Linked DNA regions of Lentilactobacillus curieae. Each later gene encodes a partner of the first gene's protein in a complex. Links are inferred from orthologs where the notes say so. Each region holds a gene or a part of one and is shown on either strand. Other genes may lie near its edges.

Region 1 (4,559 bases):
AGTATGTAGAGAAGCGGATTAGCAAGTTGGAAAAGTACTTTGACGACGATGCCAAGAATACCGCTCACGTAAACTTGAAGGTATATCCAAACAAGCAGGCCAAAGTAGAAGTTACAATTCCTTTGCCATACTTGACACTACGTGCGGAAGAAATGTCTAACGATCTTTATGCAAGTATTGATTTGGTAACTGACAAGTTGGAACGTCAAATCAGAAAGTATAAGACTAAAGTTAACCGCAAGTCTCGTGAAAAAGGTTTCAAGAACTTAGAGTTCGCACCAACTACTGAGCCAGAATCAGATGATGATTCTAAGTTTGATGTAGTAAGAACTAAACGAGTATCATTGAAACCAATGGATAACGAAGAGGCAATCCTTCAAATGGACATGTTGGGTCATGATTTCTTCATCTATGAAGATGCAGAAACTTCAGGAATCGACATTGTCTACCGTCGTAATGACGGCCGTTACGGTTTAATTGAAACGGGCGACTAATATTAATAAGTTTCTTCAAAGAGTCAGAGCTATGGCAGAAGATTTTGCCATAGCTCTTTCTTATTTGATAGAATTGTAATAGTATTGTGATTACAGCTTAACCATGTTTATGTTTCAAATATTTTCATGAAATGATACAATTGATTAGTATGTAAAATAACAATATTTGAAAAATTATAAATATCTCGAATTAGAATTTAATGCAAGAAGGGAAATTTACTAGATGCGAAATGTCTTAAAGAAATGGGTCGAAAGTGACAAGCACGAACTTAAACGACTCAGTAAAATGGCCGATGAAGTTGGGTCATATTCTAAAGAATATCAGGAACTTAGCGATGAAGAACTTCAAGCAAAAACCCCTGAATTCAAACAACGTTATCAAGATGGAGAAACACTTGATGACTTACTTCCTGAAGCCTTTGCCGTTGCTCGTGAAGGTGCTAAACGTGTGCTTGGACTTTATCCATTCCACGTTCAAATTATGGGAGGAATTGTTCTCCATGAAGGTAATATTGCTGAAATGAAGACTGGTGAAGGTAAGACACTTACTGCTACTATGCCAGTTTATTTGAATGCACTTGCTGGTGAGGGTGTCCACGTTGTTACTGTCAACGAATACCTATCACAACGTGATGCTACTGAAATGGGTGAACTTTATAACTGGTTAGGTTTAACTGTTGGAGTTAACTTAACTCAAATGAGCCCTGACGAAAAACGTGAAGCTTACGCAGCTGATATCACTTACTCAACTAACAGTGAAATTGGTTTTGATTATTTGCGTGATAACATGGTTGCTTATAAAGAAGAAATGGTTCAACGACCACTTAACTTTGCAATCGTTGATGAGGTTGATTCAATTTTAATTGATGAAGCTAGAACGCCATTAATTATTTCTGGACAAGCAACTGGAACTTCACAGTTGTACCAAAGCACAGATCAATTTGCTAAGACACTTCACGAAGGCGAAGATTTTAAGGTTGATCTTGAAACTAAGACAGTTTCATTGACAGATAAAGGAATTGAAAAGGGTGAAAAGTACTTCAACTTAGACAACCTTTATGATACTGACAATACTGCATTGACCCACCATTTGGATCAAGCATTGCGTGCCAACTTTATCATGCTTAGAGATAAAGACTACGTTGTTCAAGACGACGAAGTTTTGATTGTTGATTCATTTACTGGTCGAATCATGGACGGACGTCGTTTTTCTGACGGCCTTCACCAAGCAATTGAAGCCAAGGAAGGCGTTACTATCCAAGAGGAAAGTAAGACCATGGCTAACATTACTTACCAAAACATGTTCCGGATGTATAAGAAGTTAGCCGGTATGACTGGTACTGCTAAGACTGAAGCAGAAGAATTCCGTGAAATTTACAACATGGAAGTTATCTCTGTTCCAACTAACAAGCCGGTTGTTCGTGTTGACGAACCAGATATCTTATACCCTAACTTACAATCTAAGTTTGAGGCCGTTGTTAACAAAATTAAGGAACTTCATGAAAAGGGTCAACCAATGTTGATCGGTACTGTTGCTGTTGAAACTTCAGAATACCTTTCACAAAGACTTGACCAAGAAAATATTCCTCACGTGGTCTTGAACGCTAAGAATCATGCTAAGGAAGCTGAAATTGTTACCAATGCCGGTCAAAAGGGTGCGGTTACTATCGCTACCAACATGGCTGGTCGTGGTACTGATATTAAATTAGGACCGGGCGTTGTTGAACTTGGTGGTTTAGCAGTTATCGGTACTGAACGTCACGAGTCACGAAGAATTGATAACCAACTTCGTGGACGTGCAGGTCGTCAAGGTGATCCAGGATTGTCACAATTCTACTTGTCACTTGAAGATGACTTGATGCTTCGTTTTGGTTCTGAAAAGATTAAGAACTTCTTGGAAAGTATGAATGTTGAAGGCGAAGATGCCGTTATTCGTTCAAAGATGATTACCAAGCAAGTTGAATCTGCTCAAAAACGGGTTGAAGGTAATAACTACGATTCACGTAAGAACGTTCTTCAATACGATGATGTTATGAGACAACAACGTGAAGTTATTTACGGTGAACGTCAAGAAGTCATTGAAGAAGATAAGTCCCTCAAGTGGGTTATCATGCCAATGATTGAAAGAACTGTTAACCGAATCGTTGATCTTCACACCCAAGGAGATAAAGCAGACTGGGACTTACAAACTATTCTTGATTTCGCAATTTCAGCAATGGTTAACCCTGATCAAGTTTCATTAGACGACTTGAAGGGACTATCATCTGACGAAATCAAAGAATTCTTGATGGGTCTTGCTACTAAGGTTTACGACCAAAAGAAGGAAGAACTTTATGACGAGTCTCAAATGCTTGAGTTCGAAAAAGTTGTTATTCTTAGAGTTGTTGATTCACACTGGACTGATCACATCGATATGATGGATCAATTGAGACAATCAATTGGCTTACGTGGTTATGGTCAACAAAACCCATTGGTTGAATACCAACGTGAAGGTTACAAGATGTTTGAAGAAATGATTGCTGATATTGATTACGATGCAACCAGATTATTCATGAAGGCAGAAATTCGTCAAAATATGCAACGTTAATAACTCTAGAGAATCCAGGCAGTTACTGTTTGGATTCTTTATTTTGAAAAGGGAACGGTGAGTAAAATGGCCTTTGAACTAAGCGAAGCCAAAAAACAATTAGCTGAAATGCAAGAAGCCATCGCTGGCTTTAGGAGGTCTCTTTGACTTTGATGCGTTAAGCGAAAGCATTGAAATTAACGAGTCCAAAATGGCAGAACCTGGATTTTGGGATAACCAAAATGAAGCCCAAAAGTTAATTGATGAAACTAATCAAATGAAGACGAAAGTTGATAGTTACTCGCACCTTAAAAGTGAGAGTGATGATTTATCAGTAATGCTTGATTTGATTGGTGAAGATTCTGATTCAGATATGGAAAGTGAGTTTGTTGACCAACAGGATAAACTTGCTAAGGAATTGAGCCAGTATCAATTGCAGCTGTTACTGAACGAAAAGTACGATCATAACAATGCCATCCTCGAAATTCACCCTGGTGCAGGTGGAACAGAATCTCAAGATTGGGGTTCAATGCTACTTAGAATGTATACTCGCTGGGCAGAGTCTCATAATTTTAAAGTAGAGGTTTTGGATTATCAGGTTGGGGATGTTGCGGGAATCAACAGTGTTTCACTATTGATTTCTGGTACAGATGCATACGGATATTTGAGGTCTGAAAAGGGTGTTCACCGATTGGTTAGAATTTCACCATTTGATTCGGCAGCAAGGAGACATACATCATTCGCTTCAGTTGATGTGATGCCTGAACTGAATGATGATGTGGAAATTGAAATTAACCCTGATGACCTAAGAATTGATGTTTATCGCTCTAGTGGTGCAGGTGGTCAGCATATTAACAAGACATCGTCAGCAGTTCGAATTACCCACGAACCAACAGGAATTGTGGTTGCTAGTCAGGCACAAAGATCACAGCTACAAAACAGACAAACGGCGATGAACATGTTGAAATCAAAGTTATATGAACTTGAGGAGCAAAAGAAGGCGGAAGAGAAGGCTAAGATTGAGGGAGAGCAACTTGATATTGGCTGGGGATCGCAGATCCGTTCTTACGTTTTTCATCCATATTCAATGGTCAAAGATCACCGAACCAATCATGAAACAGCTAATGTTAATGCGGTAATGGACGGTGATTTAGACGGGTTTATCAACGCATATTTGCAGTGGAAACTGGAACAAAAAAATCCAGATTAGGGAGCGTTACAGAAATCTCTGATTTCGTCTTAACGCCCCCACAACGATGACGCGTACTGAGCGTCACGAATAGTGACGGTCAGTCGCGACAGAGACTGTGTGGAGCTTGCAGGAATTTTCGATTTCGTCTTAGGGAGCACTACATGAATCTTCGATTCAGTCGTAGTGCCCCGACAAGAGCAACAGTTAGTGAATTTTGCGAGGAGCAAGATTCACTCCTGATGCTTACTGTCTCGGCGGTTAGTCGCGACAGAGACTGTGTGGAGCTTGCGGAAATCTCCAATTTCTT
Region 2 (3,726 bases), 250 kb from region 1 along the record:
AAATTAAATTGAGGTGACTATTTTGATTTCTAAACCAGATAAAAACAAGAACCGGAAACGTCGTCACAGTCGTGTCCGTAGTAAAATTTCTGGTACTGCCGAGCGCCCACGCTTAAATGTTTTCCGTTCAAACAAAAACATCTACGCTCAAGTAATTGATGACGTAGAGGGTGTAACGCTTGTTAGTGCCTCAACACTTGATACTGCAGTCAGTGGCGAAAGCAAGACTGAACAAGCAGCTAGTGTTGGTAAATTAGTAGCAGAACGCGCTAATGAAAAGAACATTAAGAATGTTGTTTTTGATCGTGGAGGATACATTTACCATGGTCGTGTTCAAGCTCTTGCAGATGCTGCTCGTGAAAATGGACTAGAATTTTAATAAAAGGAGGAATAACCGCACATGAAGAAGTTTATTGATCCAGATAAGTTAGAGCTTGAAGACACTGTCGTTTCAATCAACCGAATTACTAAGGTTGTTAAAGGTGGACGTCGTCTTCGTTTCGCCGCTTTGGTTGTCGTTGGTGACAAACAAGGACATGTTGGATTTGGTACTGGTAAAGCTCAAGAAGTTCCAGAAGCTATTCGTAAAGCAGTCGAAGCAGCTCGCAAGAACTTGATTGAGGTTCCGATTGTTGGTACAACAATTCCTCATGAAATCGTTGGAACATTCGGTGGTGGCCGTATTTTACTTAAGCCTGCCGCTGAAGGTTCTGGAGTTGCCGCTGGTGGTGCCGTACGTAACGTTATGGAACTTGCCGGTGTTGACGATGTTACAAGTAAGCGTTTGGGATCAAACACTCCAGTCAATGTTATTAGAGCTACTTTTGAAGGCTTGAAAGCTTTGAGAAATGCTGAAGCAGTTTCAGCATTACGTGGTGTTTCAGCCCAACATTTAGCTGAATAAGGAGGTTATTGTAATGGCTCAATTGAAAATTACATTAATTCGTAGTGCAGCACATCGCCTCCCAAAGCAACGTAAAATTGTGAAGGCTCTTGGCTTAAACCGGGTGAATAGCTCAGTTGTCAAGCCTGACAATGAAGCAACTCGGGGAGCTCTTTTCCAAATTGCACATTTAATTGATGTAGAACAAGTTAAAGACTAATTAATATTTTGTAAGGAGGTGCCAAATTCATGAATTTGAACGAATTGAAGGCCGCTGAAGGTTCTCGTTCATTACGTACTCGTAAGGGACGTGGCCGTTCTGCCGGTAAGGGTAAAACTGCTGGTCGTGGTCAAAAAGGACAAAAGGCTCGTAGTAAGACTCGTGTCGGATTTGAAGGTGGCCAAATGCCACTTTACCGTCGTATTCCAAAACGTGGTTTCAACAACATCAACCGGAAAGACTATGCTGTAGTTAACGTTGCTAAGCTTGATGCTTTCGACAACGGTACAGAAGTAACTCCAGAATTGCTTGTTGAATCAGGTATCGTCAAGAACGTTAAATCAGGCATCAAAATTCTTGGTGAAGGTGAGCTATCAAAGAAGTTAACTGTTAAAGCTAACAAATTCTCAAAGACAGCTCAATCTACTATTGAAAATGCAGGCGGTAAAATCGAGGTGATCTAATGCTCTCAACATTAAAGAGTGCATTTCAAGTTAAGGAAATAAGAAACAAGATCCTGTTTACATTAGGTGTGCTGATTATCTTCCGCTTAGGTGCCTACATTACGGTCCCTGGAATTAATGCGAAAGCACTTCAATCTGTTGCATCATCTGGGTTGGTTAGTATTTTGAACACCTTTAGTGGTGGAGGATTAACTAATTATTCCATATTTGCGATGGGAGTATCACCATACATCACTGCTCAAATCATCGTTCAGTTGTTACAAATGGATATTGTGCCCAGATTCGTCGAATGGGGTAAACAAGGTGAAGTTGGTAGAAGAAAGCTTAACCAATGGACAAGGTATCTTACCGTTATCCTTGGTTTCTTTCAATCTATCGGAATCACAGCTGGTTTTAACCAACTAAGTAGTTTGAATTTAGTCGCTCATCCCAATGCCCAAACATTTATCATGATTGGTGTTATTTTAACTGGTGGTACAATGCTTACCACTTGGATGGGTGATATGATCACCGAAAGAGGTATTGGTAACGGGATTTCAATGATTATCTTTGCAGGTATCATTGCCCGTCTACCAGTTGGTCTACAAAAGCTACATCAACAATATTTTGTTGGTGTTAGCGGAAGTGACCTATGGTGGGCAATCCTCTTCGGAGTCGTTCTTCTTGTGGCTGTACTTCTGATTGTTACATTCGTAACCTGGGTACAACAAGCTGAAAGACGGGTTCCAATTCAATATACTCGTCGAGTTGCTGGGGCATCAGATAGCAGTTACCTTCCATTGAAGGTTAACGTTGCGGGAGTTATCCCAGTTATCTTCGCAAGTTCATTTATTGCAACTCCACAAACAATTTTGATGGCATTTACTGCTAATCATTCACAAGACACTTGGTATCTAATACTTTCTGATATCTTTAACATGCAAACACCAACTGGTGCAACTTTGTATACTGTTTTGATTGTTATGTTTACTTTCTTCTATGCTTTTGTTCAAGTTAACCCAGAGAAACTTTCTGAGAACTTACAAAAACAAGGAAGTTACATTCCAGGCGTTTGGCCAGGACATGAAACACAAGCATATGTATCAAGTTTGCTGATGAGATTAAGTACTGTTGGATCGGTATTCTTGGGTATTGTTGCTTTAATTCCATTAATTGCTCAAAACGTTTGGAACTTAGATGAATCAATCGGTTTAGGTGGAACTAGTTTATTGATCGTTGTTGGTGTTGCTATTGAAACTATTCGTCAAATCAGAGGTTTGATGATGAAGAGACAATATGTCGGATTCATTAAGAAAGACACAAACCCAACTACAGATTAATTAAGCAAACCTAGTCGAGGAGGAAATCTAATGTCATTAAATTTAATTTTAATGGGCCTGCCTGGAGCAGGAAAAGGTACACAAGCTCAGTTTATCGTTGATAAGTATCCAATCCCTCATATTTCTACTGGAGATATGTTTAGAGAAGCTATCTCAAATGAAACTCCAATGGGACTGAAGGCTAAGGAATATACTGACAAAGGGAATTTGGTTCCCGATGAAGTAACTAATGGAATCGTTAAAGACCGTCTTTCAAAGGATGATACTAAGACTGGTTTCCTTCTAGATGGTTATCCAAGAACTTTAGAACAGGCTGACGCTTTGTCCGGCATGTCTGAAGAACTTAATAAACCACTAGATGCAGTTATTAACATCGATGTTGATCCTAAGATACTTACTGATCGGTTGACTGGTCGGTTTATCTGTAAGAATTGTGGTGCAACATATCACAAGATTTACCACATGCCTAAAGTGGAAAACACTTGTGATGTATGTGGCCACCACGAGTTTTATCAACGTGAGGATGACAAACCGGAGGCAGTTAAGAATCGCCTCGATGTAAACATTAAAATGAATACACCATTAATTTCTTACTACAAAGAAAGAGATTTACTATTTAATGTTGATGGTAACAAAGATATCAATGAAGTTTGGAAAGACTTAGACAAAATTCTTGGTTCTTTATAATTCTCGTTCTGTAAGAAAATGTGTTAGATTGAAGAATTCGGATTAATGTGGTAGACTATCGTTTGGCTATTATATCGTATTTGAACTGTCAATCTGACTTAATGGTTGGAGGTGTTTTTAATTGGCAAAAGATAATGTCATTGAAATTGAAGG

Evidence for each region. Proteins that work in one complex are often made in the same cells at the same time.
Region 2: the proteins of secA (region 1) and secY are in contact, whole or in part, in a crystal structure (PDB 3DIN), measured with the Thermotoga maritima proteins. The link is inferred for Lentilactobacillus curieae from one-to-one orthologs. Residues at the interface, in WP_004082002.1 of Thermotoga maritima: Glu261, Ala262, Arg263, Lys300, Ala301, Arg302, Thr303, Ile304, Ile305, Leu323, Tyr324, Asp325, Pro326, Val329, Ser330, Tyr333, Ile336, Lys340, Phe345, Val349, Glu363, Phe364, Tyr374, Ser375, Gly376, Gly377, Glu393, Ile395, Thr482, Ser483; in WP_004081795.1 of Thermotoga maritima: Glu108, Gly109, Glu110, Glu111, Ala236, Glu237, Arg238, Arg239, Ile240, Thr241, Ile242, Gln243, Tyr244, Ala245, Arg246, Arg247, Val248, Thr249, Gly250, Arg251, Arg252, Val253, Tyr254, Gly256, Ala257, Ser258, Thr259, Tyr260, Leu261, Pro262.

The regions. Positions count from the first base shown.
Region 1 is NZ_CP018906.1:1,625,472-1,630,030, forward strand. Bases 373-3,399 are described here. They hold secA (preprotein translocase subunit SecA), read left to right. Parts: upstream 373-717; coding sequence 718-3,081; downstream 3,082-3,399. Other genes in these bases: hpf (ribosome hibernation-promoting factor, HPF/YfiA family), read left to right, coding at 373-494. Outside these bases: more of hpf, read left to right, coding at 1-372. UniProt on the Escherichia coli protein: Required for protein export, interacts with the SecYEG preprotein conducting channel.
Region 2 is NZ_CP018906.1:1,371,748-1,375,473, forward strand. What follows is about bases 766-3,726. They hold secY (preprotein translocase subunit SecY), read left to right. Parts: upstream 766-1,566; coding sequence 1,567-2,886; downstream 2,887-3,726. Other genes in these bases: rpsE (30S ribosomal protein S5), read left to right, coding at 766-904; rpmD (50S ribosomal protein L30), read left to right, coding at 918-1,103; rplO (50S ribosomal protein L15), read left to right, coding at 1,133-1,567; PL11_RS06605 (adenylate kinase), read left to right, coding at 2,917-3,573; infA (translation initiation factor IF-1), read left to right, coding at 3,695-3,726. Also shown: rplR (50S ribosomal protein L18), read left to right, coding at 14-379; more of rpsE, read left to right, coding at 401-765. UniProt on the Escherichia coli protein: The central subunit of the protein translocation channel SecYEG. Consists of two halves formed by TMs 1-5 and 6-10.